3 regions of the Streptomyces sp. BoleA5 genome follow, and region 3 is predicted to be linked to each of the others. Evidence: riboswitches for the same ligand, from Rfam matches in the RefSeq annotation. Region 3 holds a riboswitch; each other region holds the start of a gene.
What was found. Region 3 has a riboswitch for thiamine pyrophosphate ahead of thiC (phosphomethylpyrimidine synthase ThiC). Riboswitches for the same ligand answer to the same signal wherever they lie in the genome.
Positions count from the first base shown of each region.

Region 1: another riboswitch for thiamine pyrophosphate. It lies ahead of B085_RS0115390 (purine-cytosine permease family protein); the one in region 3 lies ahead of thiC (phosphomethylpyrimidine synthase ThiC).
Region 2: another riboswitch for thiamine pyrophosphate. It lies ahead of B085_RS0127015 (thiamine ABC transporter substrate-binding protein); the one in region 3 lies ahead of thiC (phosphomethylpyrimidine synthase ThiC).

Region 1 is NZ_KB892100.1:72,156-77,330, forward strand. It holds gene B085_RS51915 (Ku protein) at 532-912, shown strand; gene B085_RS50050 (hypothetical protein) at 935-1,174, opposite strand; gene B085_RS0115390 (purine-cytosine permease family protein) at 1,214-2,620, opposite strand; TPP riboswitch at 2,612-2,704, opposite strand; gene B085_RS0115395 (hypothetical protein) at 2,921-3,169, opposite strand; gene B085_RS0115400 (hypothetical protein) at 3,473-4,207, opposite strand; gene B085_RS0115405 (hypothetical protein) at 4,419-4,685, opposite strand; gene B085_RS49310 (hypothetical protein) at 4,846-5,007, opposite strand.
Region 2 is NZ_KB892115.1:51,173-56,347, forward strand. It holds gene B085_RS45905 (hypothetical protein) at 1-334, opposite strand, end outside; gene B085_RS43900 (hypothetical protein) at 802-1,185, shown strand; gene rlmN (23S rRNA (adenine(2503)-C(2))-methyltransferase RlmN) at 1,506-2,612, shown strand; TPP riboswitch at 2,680-2,784, shown strand; gene B085_RS0127015 (thiamine ABC transporter substrate-binding protein) at 2,776-3,861, shown strand; gene B085_RS0127020 (ABC transporter permease) at 3,930-5,175, shown strand, end outside.
Region 3 is NZ_KB892093.1:49,846-55,020, forward strand. It holds gene B085_RS0108690 (flotillin family protein) at 1-1,132, opposite strand, end outside; gene B085_RS0108695 (hypothetical protein) at 1,253-1,453, opposite strand; gene B085_RS41780 (YibE/F family protein) at 1,468-2,772, opposite strand; TPP riboswitch at 2,834-2,961, shown strand; gene thiC (phosphomethylpyrimidine synthase ThiC) at 2,954-4,699, shown strand; gene B085_RS0108715 (hypothetical protein) at 4,857-5,175, opposite strand, start outside.

The DNA of each region.
Region 1 (5,175 bases), on a different contig from region 3:
GACCCCGCCCTGGCCCGACCGAACGCCTTCCTGGCGGTCGCCGTGGCCGCGGCAAGAGCGCTTCGCCGCCACGTGGACCGAGTTCGGCCCCGAGGTCGCCCAGACCGACCGGCACGGCCTTGGTGCGGAGCCCGGGCCGCTGACACACCGCCCGGCCAGTACGCCCGGGGGAACGCCGCTTGCACCCTCCCCGCTCGGCGGCTCCGTCGCCGGGCTTGCTCCGACCCGCTCCCGCCCCGGGTGCAGGTGGGCCCACCCCTGCGCCGGCGCGGACGGTGGCCTGGCGGGTGCCCGCGCCGAAAGGTGCCTGATCACCGCCCCGGAGCAGCATCCCTCGCGGGGAACGGCCCCGTCTTGCAGGCTGACGGTACGCGCGGGACCAGGGCCGGCTGCATGAGCCTCGGCCTGATCGTCAACCCGATCGGCCTCCAGCCCGCGACCCCAGGGGAACGGCACGGGATTCCACCAGGTCCACGCGCGAGCGACGGAGCCCGACTAAGGCACCGGAGGTAGTGCTATGAACCCGAAGACGTGGAGACACCCCCGTCGGAGATCGCGCGCGGCGTGGAGCGGCGAGACGACCTCACCGTCGTGCTCCTCGAAAAGGGTCCGGCCGCGCTCCCCCGCCCGGCAAGGCGCACTGTCGATGTCCTCGGTTTCTTCGACGGGCGCGGCATCGGCCCGGTGCTCCACACCAGGGCCTGCCGGGGAGGCGCCGCCGGCGAACAGGGTCGGCGCCCACGCCCGCTCCTGGTGGAGGCTCTGGCCAGGCACGACGCTGTGGCGGTCGCCGAAGTCACCTTGCGCGCCGGGGAGCAGCCGGCAGTACTGAGGTCACCGCGCGCCATGCTCGTGCCATGGCTGCCGGTGTGTCCGTGCACCGGACCACGTCTCCCCGGCCGTCCTGGGTGATCAAGCGGGTGTTCGAAGCTCGTCAGGCGAGGGTCTTCGCCCGGCTCGGGGCGGGCGGTCGGCTCCAGGCGTCGGCGTAGGCGCGGGCCGCGGCACCGGGGTCCTCCGCGGCGCAGATGCCGGACACGACGGCCGCCCCCGCCGCGCCGGCTTCCCGCAGTCGTGGCACATCGCCCGGGTTCTGGACCAGCGGTGAGTGGGCCCGTACGCGACCGAGCGCCCGCGCGGCGAAGGCGGTGTGATCGGCGGAAGTCGGGGGCATGCGGACTCGCTCCTTGGGGGACGGACGGGGGACGATGGTTCAGGGCCGCGAACGGTGGCGCAGGCGCAGTGGGGTGTACACGCCGAGGGCCACGAGGAACGCCACGTAGTACGAGAGATCCGCGCCGTGCAGGGCCTCGGCCACCGGGCCGACGTACAGGCTGGTGTCCATGAACGGCACAGCGGCGGCGAAGGCGGCCACGAACGCAACGACGGCGTACCAGCCGGGCTGCGGTCGGCCGGTCTCGGCGGCGAGGTCGATCGGTGCGCCCGCTCGTGCCCGTGCCCGGGCCAGCCAGTCGACGATGACGATCGCGACGAAGCCGGGAATCCAGTAGCCGACGAAGAGCAGCACGTTCTGGAAGCGGGCGGTGGTGTCGGCGGCGTGCATCCACAGGACCAGGGGGAAGCCGAGCACCGCGGCGAAGGCGGCCGCGGCGGGGCGGGGAACGCGCACGCCGACGGTCTGCAGGGCCAGGGATCCGCTGTAGTCGTTCATGGCGTTGCTGCACAGGGCCGCCAGGGCGACGGCGAGCAGCCCGAACGCCCCGAGCGGCCCGCCACCGAGCAGCTCGGCCACGCCTGCGGCAGTCTGGTCGGTGAGGACCGACGCGCCCCAGAGCCCGAGTGCCTGGACGCCCACGAAGGACACCACCAACCCCGCCAGCGTGTACCAGAACATGCGCGGGGCAGAGGTCGTCCGCGGCAGGTAGCGGCTGAAGTCACTGGCGTACGGAGCCCACGACAGGGCCAGACTCAGCGCGATGGTGCTGGTCAGGACGAACGCCCCACCCCGGTCGGCGCCATGGGCGGAGCCGTTGGCCGCGGGGTGCACACCGTCGAGCAGCTTCCAGGCGATCAGCACGAAGGCGGCGGCGAGAACGAAGGTCATGACGATCTGCAGCCGGTGAACGGCCTCGTAGCCCAGGACGCCGAGAGCACCCTGGGCGACCATCATGACCAGGACTCCGAGCCAGAACGGCCAGCCGCACAGCCGCGCCAGCGCGTCCCCGCCGAACAGCCCGATCAGCGCGTCCCAGGCGACCGAGGACAGCCACTGCAGGATGCCGGGCAGCGCGACGGCCCGGCCGAAAGCGAGCCGGGCCAGCGGCAGCTGCCCCGCGCCGGTCCGGCTGCCCCAGGTGCCCAGGTAGGCGGTGGGTATCGCGCCGACCACGGTGCCGAGCGCCACGGCCGTGAGCGCGGTGGCGAAGTCCAGTCCGAGGACTATCCCGATGGTGCCGGTGAACACCCCGGTCATCGTGAGATTGGGGGCGAACCACACGGTGAACAGGCGTCCCGGGCCGCCGTAACGGTTGCTCTCGGGGACCGGTTGTATGCCGTGTGCCTCGATCCGGAGATCGCCGGCGGCCGCCGGCATCCGGCCGTCGAAGACGGTCTGCCGGCCGTCGGTGGGCAGACCGCTGGAAACATGCGCCAATGGCATGGAAGACATCCCTCCGCCAGTACGAACTGGTTCAGGTTCGACGGGTGTGATCTCAGCCCCGGTGGGGCACCCCGTGTCCGGTACGGGGGACAGAGTAACCCGACGGCGAAGCCCGGCGCGTCGACGGGATGAGACCCGTGCGGGTGGGACGGCCCACCTCTCGGCCGCTGAGGCTCACGCCCGGGATGTGTGCATAGCAAGGCGGGGATCGTCCTCGTAGTGGGCTACTCGGACGATTCGACAACGCAGCGTGGGGGCACCTCCCAGCGTCAGCTGGGGGAGCTCATTTGACGACAAGGCCTAGGTGTCCCGGCTGCGTTCGCGCCACTGGCGTCTCCTGTCCGCCGGGGCCGCGCCTCCAGCGGTAGCCCTCCGGTACGCGGCCCGTTTCGTCAATTCACGCCCGCACAGGATTCCCCACAGCAGGAGACCCAGCGCATCGAGGAAACGACTTATCTTGTCTTCCTCGGAGGTCACGAACACCAACTGCGCCACGATGAGCAACAGATACCAGGCCGGATGATTCTGCCATTTCGGCTTGTCCGTCACGCCTACCCCTCACAAAGCCGCACGCTCAGCACTGTCTTGAAACTGGTCAGGGGTTCGCCCGCACGACGTCCTTCGTGAGAGGTCCGGTGCCCGCGGGCCGTGGCTGAGGCGCCGCCGGCTCCGTCACCGCGGACGCCTCCGTGCCGACGGCGCCGGGTGCCGCAGCCTGCGGCACCCAGCGCAATGACCGCAGCCGCCACGGCCGCCCACTTCGTGCTACGCACGGCATCCCTTCCCAGCTCAGGGACTGTTTGCCCCCTTGATCAAGCGAGGAGTACGCCAGGCGGTTGGTGGCGGCGGTGATCAGCCCTCTGCTCCCGACTCTCCTGCCGGGGCCGGGCCGGCGCCCTGGGCGAGGTCGCGCAGGGCGCGCATCACCGTGTCCGCCTCTTCCCCGCGCAATTCCCGACCAGGTCCCCCGATCGCGGCACCCCGGGCGGCGAGGTCGCGCAGGACCCGCAGCGCGGTGTCCGCCTCCCCGGACTGCGACTGCCGACCGGACCCCGCCGCCCGGAGGCCGCTCCCCATGGCAACGGAGATCGCTTCCCGAGCCGGGAGGAAGGCCGTCGGGGCCGAGTACGCGGCCAGGTCGTCAACGCGGACCAGGCGCAGCTCGCCGGGTTCGATCCCGGAGCCGGACAGCACCACTTCGGTGTTCTCGACGCGGCCCCGGGCGACCCAGTGCGGGTTGCTGCCGTTCCGCCATAGTTCGAACGTCGCGGGTTTCCCGTCTGCGGTGATGGTGACGGGTTCGGGTACCGGACGGCCGGCCGGAAGTCCCTCGTCGTGGTGGCAGTAGACCTCCAAAGCGTCCTCCAGCACCTCGCCGGCCTCAGCGTTGCCGGAGGATGCGCTGAAAACCCTGACGTGCTCGGCCTGGGAGTCATAGGACGCAGAGCCGAACCACAGGAACACGTGCATGTCGCCCGTGACATGGTTGTGGCCGCTACCCATGAACTGCCGTGATTCCGGCCAGTCGGCATCAACCGCGACGACCCTGAAGCGGTTCGCCGCAACAGGAGTGCCTTGATCGTTCATGGATGGGATCGATCTCCTCGTGCTCGTTCGTGATCAGGCATCGTGCCATGCACGGGTCCGGGGCCGGCGGGGCGGACCCGGGCTGATCCGTGCACTGTCACTCGTGCGGGAACGGTCTCATCAGGCTCTGACAGCGGAGCGCCGCCGAGTTGCCCGCAAGATACCGGCTCGTTGACGGCATGACCGCTTTGTCGGGCTGCGCGGGCGCGGCTCAGTCGCGCCGTACGGAGATCAGGCGCACGGCCACGGCCGGCACCACCCCCGCCGCGAGGAGGTACAGGCCAAGACGGTCCTCGGTAACTGCCGGCGACCACACCCGCCAGGCCGACGGCGTGGTGAAGTCGGCTGCGGGGAAGTCCCGGTAGATCCTGGGGGGAGCGCTGGTCCGGCCGGGCACCCACAGCAGGGCGCCGATTGCGGCGCAGGTCGCGGAGGTCGCATACGGGGCCGAGGTGGAGCGCGGAGCCGGTCTCTTCACGGGTTGTCTCTCGTCTTCGACGTCGTTGCGCGGATTGTCGCTGTTCGCGCCCGGTTCGCGTTCATGCCCGGGCCGCCCTGGCTTCGGGAGCAACGCGGGTTTCGGTTCGACCCCCGTTGCCCGGGGCCCGGCCTGCACATCTCGCCCTCTGCAACGCGCTTCAGACGCCCAGTAGCGCGGCGAGCAACAGAGCCGCCGTCGCGGAGAAGAGCCGCGGCTTCCTCCAGCCCGGCCCGGAAGCCTGGCGGTCCGATTCCCAGGCGACCACCATTCCGCCGCCCAGGCCCAGCACGCTCCGCAGCAGGAAAACGGGGGTGTGCACGGGGATCCTCCGGTGACTTCGAACGGGCCCGCAGGCTACCCCTCGCATCGGTCGCGCGACACTCCGGGGTCGCGGTCTGGAAGGGGGCACCGGGCCGGGCCTGACCGGGTAGGCGCATGCACCGGCGTGGCCCTGCCGGCCGGTCGGCGCCCCCCTGCCGAAAGAGGC
Region 2 (5,175 bases), on a different contig from region 3:
GGGGGCCCGAACCGAGGAGAGGCCCGGAACCGAGCAGCGGGCCGAGGCCGAGCCCCGGACCGCTACCGAGCCCGGGACCGCTACCGAGTCCGGGGTCGGTGCCGAGGTATCCGTCGGGGTACGGGTAGTCGTCGTACGGATCGGGCCACGGGAAGTCCGACGTCGATGCCGAGGGCGTGTTCGTACCGTCCGTGCCCACGGCCTGAGCCGTCGTCAGGGAGCCCGCGGATATCGCGGTGGCGATCAGGGCCGCCGGCACCACCGTGCGCGCGAGTCGTCCGAACCGTCGAAGGGACCGCCCGCAGGGCGGCGGGGTCCTGTCTGCAGGACGCATGGAGACACTCCTCGTCGATCTCTGGCCGGCACCGAGCCGGAGGGCTTCCGGCAGGGCTGGGGCCCCTGTGGACGGGATCCGTACCCGCGCCCACCGGCGTCCGGCGCCAAGGTCATCCCAGTGGCGCAGCCCGTTCCCTCCCACCGGGCCGCACTCACCCGATCGACGCCCCGCGCCTCGACAGACCCTGACCCCCCGTGAGCCGTACACCGCTGGCCAACGTTCGCGGGGAGCGAGTGGTGCGCGGGCTCAAGGTGCAGGCAGGACACCGCTCATGACATACGGGTAGAAAACGGAAGAGGCCCGGACCGCCGGGCCTCGAGCGGCGAAGAGGTGGCTGAGGTGGCGGAAGCCTCCACGGACGAGTCGGCCGACGAGAAGTCCGTCGAAGAAGGGGATACCGGCAGGAGCTGAAACGCACTCTGGGCTCCTTCCAGGTCTTCGCGATCTCGTTCGCGTTCGTCTCCGTGGCCGTCGGCATCTTCTCCACCTACGGCGACGTGCTGCAGAACGCGGGCCCCGTCGGCATCCGGCTGTGGATCCTCGTCGCGGTCGGGCAGTCCCTGGTGGCCCTGATGGTCGCGCAGCTCGCGGGGCGCATCGCCCTCAGCGGCTCCTCGTACCAGTGGGCCTCGCGGCTCGCCGACCCGAAGGCCGGCTGTGGGCTCGGCTGGCTGACGTTCTGCTACCTGGCGATCGCCGTGGTCGCCATCGACAACACCCTCGCGAGCCAGGCCTTCATCCGCTCGCCGGCATGCGGCCGGGCGAGGACACGGCGCGCGTCATCACGCTCGTGGTGCTCTTGGTCCAGGCCGTGCTCGCCGTGGCCTCGACCCGTCTCGTCAGCCTGATCAACACCGCGGCGGTCGGCCTGGAGCTCGCGCTCGTCGTGATCATGGCGGTCGCCCTCGTCACGAGATTTCCGGTGTGTCGGCCGGCCCCGAGCGTTCCTGGCAGGCGCCCGGACACATGCAGCTCGATGGCGTGGACGCCAGGATCCAGCTGTTTCCGCTGCTCGCAGCCGACCCCCTCGCAGCGTGGACCGCGACCGTCTGGGCCGTCTGTGGGCCGTGCAAGGTCGGCCAGGGCTGACGGAAGGCACCTGAGAGTGACGGGAGCCTCACCCATCTGACCTGGGCGGGCTTATTTGATCTGCGACACTGGGTGAACCATGCCTGCACCCGGAGAACTCACATTCGTCGCGCCGCGCGGAGCCAAGAGGCCGCCGCGGCACCTTGCCGATCTTTCGCCCGAGGAGCGCCGGGAGGCGGTCGCGGAGCTGGGGGAGAAGCCGTTCCGCGCCAAGCAGCTGTCGCAGCACTACTTCGCGCGGTACGCCGATGACCCCGCCGCCTGGACGGACATCCCGGCGGCGGCGCGGGGGAAGCTCGCCGAGGGGCTGCTGCCGGACCTGATGTCCGTGGTGAGGCACAGCAGCACCGACAACGACACCACCCGCAAGACGCTGTGGCGGCTGTTCGACGGGACGCTGGTCGAGTCGGTGCTGATGCGCTACCCGGACCGCGTGACGATGTGCATCAGCTCGCAGGCGGGCTGCGGCATGAACTGCCCGTTCTGCGCCACCGGCCAGGCCGGTCTGGACCGGAACCTGTCGACCGGGGAGATCGTGCACCAGATCGTGGCGGGCATGCGCTCGCTGCGGGACGGGGAGATCCCGGGCGGACCGGCGCGGCTGTCGAACATCGTGTTCATGGGCATGGGCGAGCCGCTCGCGAACTACAAGCGCGTCATCGGCGCCATCCGCCGGCTCACCGACCCGGAGCCGGACGGGCTGGGGCTGTCCCAGCGCGGCATCACGGTGTCGACGGTGGGCCTGGTCCCGGCGATGCTGCGCTTCGCCGACGAGGGCTTCAAGTGCCGGCTCGCGGTGTCGCTGCACGCGCCCGACGACGAACTGCGCGACACCCTGGTGCCGGTGAACACCCGCTGGAAGGTGCGCGAGGTGCTGGACGCCGCGTGGCACTATGCGGACGTGTCCGGGCGCCGGGTCTCGATCGAGTACGCGCTGATCCGGGACATCAACGACCAGGGATGGCGGGCCGACCTGCTGGGCCGGCTGCTCAAGGGCCGCCGCGTGCACGTCAACCTGATCCCGCTCAACCCGACCCCCGGCTCGAAGTGGACGGCCTCGCGGCCCGAGGACGAGCGGGCGTTCGTGGCGGCGCTGGAGGCGCACGGCGTCCCGGTGACCGTCCGGGACACCCGGGGGCAGGAGATCGACGGCGCCTGCGGTCAGCTGGCGGCTTCCGAGCGCTGACCAGCGCTTGCTAAGGTGACGGACGTTTGCGGCCGTTCGCCGCGACGTCACGCACATCACACAAAAGAACATCCGACAGGGGAGCGCGGAAAGCGCTGAGAGTGCGGCACGGCCGCAGACCCTCGGACCTGATCCGGGTCATACCGGCGTAGGGAGTCACCACATGAGCACCACTCGTCGGCGTGCGGCCGGCACCGTACTGGCCGTCGCGATCGGCGCGACCGCGCTCGCCGCATGCGGCAGTGACGGCGGGGACGCCGCCAAGGGCGGCACCCCCTCCAAGACCGTCACCCTGGTCAGCCACGACTCCTTCGCCGCGTCGAAGGACGTGCTGAAGGCGTTCACGAAGCAGACCGGCTACACCGTCAAGGTGCTGCGCGGCGGCGACGCCGGCGCCGCCGTCAACCAGGCCGTGCTGTCCAAGGGCAACCCGCAGGGCGACGTCTTCTTCGGCGTCGACAACACCCTGCTGTCCCGGGCCCTCGACAACGACCTGTTCGAGCCGTACGAGGCCAAGGACCTCGACAAGGTGCCCGCCGCGCTGCAGCCGGACGCCGCGAAGCACCGCGTCACCCCGATCGACTTCGGCGACGTCTGCGTCAACTACGACCGGAAGTACTTCACCGAGCACAACCTCCCGGTGCCGGAGAGCCTCGACGACCTCGTCAAGCCCGCGTACAGGGACCTGCTGGTCACCGAGAACGCCGCCACCTCGTCCCCGGGGCTCGCCTTCCTCCTCGCCACCACCGCGAAGTACGGCGACGCGGGCTGGGAGGAGTACTGGAAGAAGCTCAAGGCGAACGGCGTCCAGGTCGTCGACGGCTGGGAGCAGGCGTACTACGACAACTTCTCCGGCGCCGGTGGCGGCAAGGGCGACAGGCCGCTGGTCGTCTCGTACGCCTCCAGCCCGCCCGCCGAGGTGCTCGGGCTGAAGACGCAGCCCGAACAGGGGCCGACCGGTGTCGCGACCGGCACCTGCTTCCGGCAGGTGGAGTTCGCCGGCCTGCTGAAGGGCGCGAAGAACCCCGAGGGCGGCAAGGCGCTCGTCGACTTCCTGCTGAGCCGCGCCTTCCAGGAGGACATGCCGCTCAACATGTTCGTCAACCCCGTCCGTGACGACGCGAAGCTGCCCGAGGTCTTCACCAAGTACGCGCCGGTCGTCGCCGACCCGGCCACCGTCGCCCCGGAGAAGATCGCCGAGAACCGGGAGCAGTGGGTCAAGTCGTGGTCCTCGCTCGTGCTGAAGTAACGAAGACCGCCGGGGGCGGGCGCGCCCGGGCGGTGGCCGTCCGGCCGCTCGCCGTACGGCTCGGCCTGATGGCCGTGCCGGTCGCCTTCTTCGGGCTGTTCTTCGGGTACCCGGTCGCCGCCATCGTCGCCCGCGGGCTCCGCGAGGGCGGGCGGTGGCGGCTCGGCCGGTTCGCGGACGTCCTGGGCGAGCCCGACGTCCTGCACGTGCTGTGGTTCACCTGCTGGCAGGCGGCCGCCTCCACCGCGCTCACCCTGGCGATCGCGCTGCCCGGCGCGTACGTCTTCGCGCGCTTCGACTTCCCCGGCAAGCAGGTGCTGCGCGCGGTGGTGACCGTGCCCTTCGTGCTGCCGACGGTGGTCGTCGGCTCGGCCTTCCTCGCGCTGCTGGGGCGTGGCGGGCTCCTCGACGAACTGTGGGGGGTGCGCCTGGACACCACGGTCTGGGCGATCCTCCTCGCGCACGTCTTCTTCAACTACGCCGTGGTCGTACGCACCGTGGGCGGGCTGTGGGCGCAGCTCGACCCCCGCCAGGAGGAGGCCGCGCGGGTCCTGGGCGCGGGACGGCTCGCGGCCTGGCGCAGGGTGACGCTGCCCGCCCTCGCCCCCGCGGTCGCCGCGGCCGCGCTGATGGTCTTCCTCTTCACCTTCACGTCCTTCGGCGTGATCCAGATCCTCGGCGGCCCCACCTTCTCCACCCTGGAGGTGGAGATCTACCGGGAGACCGCGCAGTTGCTGGACCTCCCGACGGCGGCCGTGCTGACGACCGTCCAGTTCGCCGCCGTCGCGGCGATCCTCGCCGTGCACGCCTGGACGGTACGGCGCAGGGAGAGCGCGCTGCGGCTGGTGGACCCGGCCCGCACCGCGCGGCGGCCGCGCGGCGCCGGCGAGTGGGGGCTGCTGGCGGGCGTGCTCGGCGTCGCAGCGCTGCTGATCCTGCTGCCGCTGGGCGTGCTGGCCGAGCGCTCGCTGCACGGACCCGACGGCTACGGCATCGGCTACTACCGGGCGCTGGGCTCGGCGGCCGGAAGCGGCGGGACCTTCCTGGTGGCGCCGGTCGCCGCGGTCTGGAACTCGCTCCAGTACGCGGCCGCCGCCACCGTGATCGCGCTGGTCGTCGGCGGGCTGGCCGCGGCCGCCCTCACCCGGCGCGCCGGGCGCCTCGTGCGGGGCTTCGACGCCCTGCTGATGCTGCCGCTCGGCACCTCGGCGGTGACCATCGGCTTCGGCTTCCTCATCACCCTCGACGAGCCGCCGCTGGACCTGCGCTCCTCGTGGATCCTGGTGCCGCTCGCCCAGGCGCTGGTCGGGGTGC
Region 3 (5,175 bases):
CCTCGGCCTCCGCCAGACCCCGCGCCTGCGTCGCCGCGGCCTCGGCCTCACCCGTGGCCCGGGTGGCCGCGGCACTCGCCTCACCGCTGACCCTGGTCTGCTCCGCCTGCGCCGCCGCGGCCGTCTTGACGCGGTTCGCCTCGGCGGCGGCGGCCAGTTCGGTCTCCCGGGCCTTCGCCTCGGCCGCCGAGATGCGCGCGTCGCGCTCGGCCTCGGCCAGCGTCCGCTTCTCGTACGCGGAGGCGTCGGCCGGCTTGCGGACGTCCGCCTGCAACTGCTGCTCGCGCCGCTGCGCCTCCAGCTCGGCGACCCGGGTCTCCTGGACGACGACCTCCTGCCGGGCCGCCGCCTCCGCGAGCGGGCCCGCCTGCCGGGAGGACGCGGTGGCCTTGTCCCGCTCGGCCATGTAACCCGCCTGCAGGATCTGGCTGTCCCGGGTCGCCTCCGCCATGCGGGCCGCGGCCTGCTGCTCGGCCTCGGTGGCCAGCCGGTCCGCCTCCGCCTGCGCGATGCGCGCGTCCCGCTGGACGGCCGCGGCGTGCGGCGCGGCCAGGTTGTTGATGTAACCGGTCGGGTCGACGATCTCGTGGATCTGCAGCGAGTCGATGATCAGGCCGAGCTTCTCCATCTCCGAGCCAGAGGCGGCCCGGGTCTCGGCGGTGAGCCGCTCCCGGTCCCGGATCATCTGCTCCACCGTCAGCCCGCCCACGATGGAGCGCAGATGACCGGCGAAGACGTTGTGCACCCGCTCGGGCATGAACTTCTGCTGGTCCAGGAACCGTCGTGCCGCGTTGGCGATGGAGACCATGTCGTCGCCGACCTTGAAGATGACCACGCCGTGCACCTTCAGCGGGATGCCCTGCTGGGTGACGCAGTCCACGTTCAGCTCGGCCTCGTTGAGGTCGAGCGAGAGCCTGCGCACCGCCTGCACGCCGGGCAGGACCAGGGTCCCCCGTCCCGTGACGATGCGGAACCCCATCCCCTCCCCCACACCGTCCGTGCGGTGCTTGGAGCCGGAGATGACCAGTGCCTCGTTGGGCTCGGCGACCCGCCACATCAGTTTGAACAGGCCGACCAGAATGATGACCGCGACGAGCGCCCCGCCCGCCGCAACGCCGATCAGCATCGGCATACGCCCCCTTACGAATGGCCCCGATCGGGGCCGCGTACGGGAGTGTCCGCCTGTGGATGACGGTCCGGTAGGTCCTGACGGATCCTTGTCGTTTTCTTGACGTGGAGCGGACCGCTCCGCTCAGCCGTACGCCGGCGCCACGTACACGGTGCGCGGCGGCAGGTGCTCCACGACCACCACGACCGTGCCCTTCTCGATGCGCTCGCCGGCCGTCGCCGGGTACGCCAGGAACGCCTCGGCACCGCCCCGGACGTGCACGATCACCTCGCCGACCAGCCCTGGCCCGACCGTTCCGGTCACCCGGCCCTGCAGTCCGACCACGTTCCCCTCCCGGCTCACTTGGCGCGGCGCCGGTGACCCCGACCGGTGCCCGCGGGAACAGTGTCGCCGCTGCCGCGGTCCGCCGACACCACCAGGACGGCCAGCGCGGTCGTGAGCGGCACCGCCACCACCAGCCCGATGCTGCCCACCAGGGTCCGCACGATCTCCTCGGCGACCAGTTCGCTGCCCGCCACCGCCAGCACCCCGCGCTCCGCGATGGAGAAGAGCAGCAGCAGCGGCAGCGCCGCGCCCGCGTAGGCGAGCACCAGGGTGTTGACGACCGAGGCGATGTGGTCCCGTCCGATCCGCATGGCCGCCGAGTACAGCCGCCGCCGACTCGTCCCCGGGTCCGCCTCCCGCAGCTCCCACACCGCCGAGGTCTGGGTGACCGTCACGTCGTCGAGTACGCCCAGCGAACCGATGATGATGCCCGCCAGCAGCAGGCCGCGGATCTCGATGCCCGGGTAGAGGGAGTGGATCAGCCCGGTCTCGTCGGATGTGTTGCCGCTCAGCAGCGCCCAGTCGATGAAGACCGAGCCCAGGACGCCGATCAGCAGCAGCGAGCACAGGGTGCCCAGCACCGCGACCGAGGTACGGGCGTTGAGGCCGTGGCACATGTAGAGCGCGATCAGCATGATGGCGCTGCCGCCGATCACCGCCACCAGCAGCGGATTGCTGCCGTGCAGGATCGCCGGGAGGATGAACAGCGTCAGCACCGCGAAGCTGATGACCAGCGCGATCAGCGCCAGCACCCCGCGCAGCCGCCCGACCACGACCACCACCGCGGCGAAGATCCCGGCCAGCAGCCACAGGGGGAAGGCCCGGTCGACGTCGGTCACCGAGTACTGCAGTTCGCGCGGCGCCTGCGGCGCGTACGCCAGCAGCACCTTCTGGCCCTTCGTGTAGTGCCGGGTCTGGGTCGGCTGCACGATCTCGGTGAAGGTGCGGCCCGCGTCCTTGCCCGACGCGACCTCGATGGTCGCGCGCTCGCAGATCGCCGGACCCGACGGCGCCGACGTCGGGCCGGGGGAGGGCGCGGCTCCGGTGCCCGGTTCGGCGTTGACGTCCGAGCACTTGACCTCCTCGACCTTCACCACCCGCCCGGACTGCGTCTGCTGGTCGAAGCCGACGCCGCTGCGCTCGTGCTTCGGCACGCCGCCCGGCCACAGCACCACCAGGCCGGCCACCACGGCGGCGACGAAGGGGATCAGGACGGCGGCGATGACCTTGCGCAGGTGCCGGGAGACCGGCGGCACCGGGCCGTGCCCGTGCCCGTGTCCGTGACCATGGGCTTGCGAGTGCGGGTGAGTGGAGTCCACGGCCCGATCATCGCAACACCCTCTGGTGTGCGTCAGCGAGGACCCGCTAGCGTTGAGGCACCTTTGCAAACGCGGGAGCTCGGAGCACCGGGCTGAGAGGGCGCTGACCGGCCGAAGGGCCACCAGCTGCGCCGACCGCTGAACCTGTTACCGGGTAATGCCGGCGTAGGGAGTGGGTCTCATGACCATGCAGGATGCACACGCGCGCGAAATCGGCTGGCACAAGGGCTACGTGACCGGGTCCCGCCCGGACATCGAGGTCCCCGTCCGCCGGGTGCACCTGACCAACGGCCGGGACGTGACGCTGTACGACACGTCCGGCCCGTACACCGACCCGAACGTGACCACCGACGTCCGCCGCGGTCTCGCGCCGCTGCGCGAGAACTGGATCGTCGCCCGCGGCGACACCGATGAGTACCCCGGCCGCCCCGTCCGCCCCGAGGACGACGGCCTCAAACACACCGCACCGCGCGGCGGCCTGCGCAACCTGGACGCCGTCTTCCCGGGACGCCCCCGCCTCCCCCGGCGCGGCCGGCCCGGACAGCCGGTGACCCAACTGGCGTACGCGCGGCGGGGGGAGACCACCCCGGAGATGGAGTACGTCGCGATCCGCGAGAACGTCTCCCCCGAGGTCGTCCGCGAGGAGATCGCGGCGGGACGCGCCGTCCTGCCGGCGAACGTCAACCACCCGGAGACCGAGCCGATGATCATCGGCAAGCGGTTCCTGGTGAAGGTCAACGCCAACATCGGCAACTCGGCGGTCACCTCCTCCATCGAGGAGGAGGTCGACAAGATGACCTGGGCCACCCGCTGGGGCGCCGACACGGTCATGGACCTGTCCACCGGCCGCAACATCCACACCACACGCGAGTGGGTGCTGCGCAACTCCCCCGTCCCCATCGGCACCGTCCCCCTCTACCAGGCCCTCGAGAAGGTCGACGGCAAGGCCGAGGAGCTGACCTGGGAGATCTACAAGGACACCGTCATCGAGCAGGCCGAACAGGGCGTCGACTACATGACGGTGCACGCCGGCGTGCTGCTGCGGTACGTCCCGCTGACCGCGCGCCGCAAGACCGGCATCGTCTCGCGCGGCGGGTCGATCATGGCCGCCTGGTGCCTCGCGCACCACAAGGAGAGCTTCCTCTACGAGAACTTCGAGGAGCTCTGCGAGATCCTCGCCGCCTACGACGTCACCTACTCCCTGGGCGACGGCCTGCGTCCCGGCTCCATCGCGGACGCCAACGACGAGGCCCAGTTCGCGGAGCTGCGCACGCTCGGCGAACTCAACACCGTCGCCAAGCGGCACGGCGTGCAGACCATGATCGAGGGTCCGGGACACGTCCCCATGCACAAGATCAAGGAGAACGTCGACCTCCAGCAGGAGATCTGCGAGGAGGCGCCGTTCTACACCCTCGGCCCCCTCACCACCGACATCGCGCCCTCCTACGACCACATCACCTCCGGCATCGGTGCCGCGATGATCGCCTGGTGGGGCACGGCCATGCTCTGCTACGTCACCCCCAAGGAGCACCTGGGTCTGCCCGACCGCGACGACGTCAAGACCGGCGTCATCACCTACAAGATCGCCGCCCATGCCGCCGACCTGGCCAAGGGCCACCCCGGCGCCCAGGAATGGGACGACGCGCTCTCCGACGCACGCTTCGAGTTCCGCTGGGAGGACCAGTTCAACCTGGCCCTCGACCCCGACACGGCACGGGCGTTCCACGACGAGACGCTCCCGGCGGAGCCGGCCAAGACCGCGCACTTCTGCTCCATGTGCGGGCCGAAATTCTGTTCGATGAAGATCTCTCAGGACATCCGCCGCCGGCACGGCGGCACACCCGAGGAGATCGAGGCCGGCATGGCGGAGAAGTCCCGCGAGTTCGCGGCCTCGGGCAACCGCGTCTACCTCCCGATCGCCGACTGACCCGTGATCCCGCGGCGGCCCGCCGCGGTATCCGCTACGCGGGCCGTGGCGCGGGCGGAGTCGATCAGCTGCCAGAACCGGTCGGTGTCCATGCCCGCACTGTGGCACCGGGGTACGACAACGCCCCGGGTCCGCCGGGTCCGCCGGGTCCGCCGGGTCAGTCCGGTCTGTGGTCGGGGCCGCCGAAGTCGGGGCTGGAGAAGTCCGGGCTGGTGAAGTCGGGGCTGGTGAAGCGGTCCCCTGGTTCGGGGGAGGACTCGTGGCCGGGGCTGGAGAAGTCGGGGCGGGAGTAACCGAGCCGCGGCATGCGGGGGTTGCCGCCGGTGGTCGCGGAAGGGGCTGCCGGTGCGGTGGGGGCCGCGCCGGCGGCCTTGGCGAGGGCGTCGTCGAGGAAGGGCTGCAGTCCCCGTTCCACCAGGGCCCGGCGCCACAGCTCGCGGGCGAGGGCGACGTCGCGGGGCTCGCCGCCGGGCGGA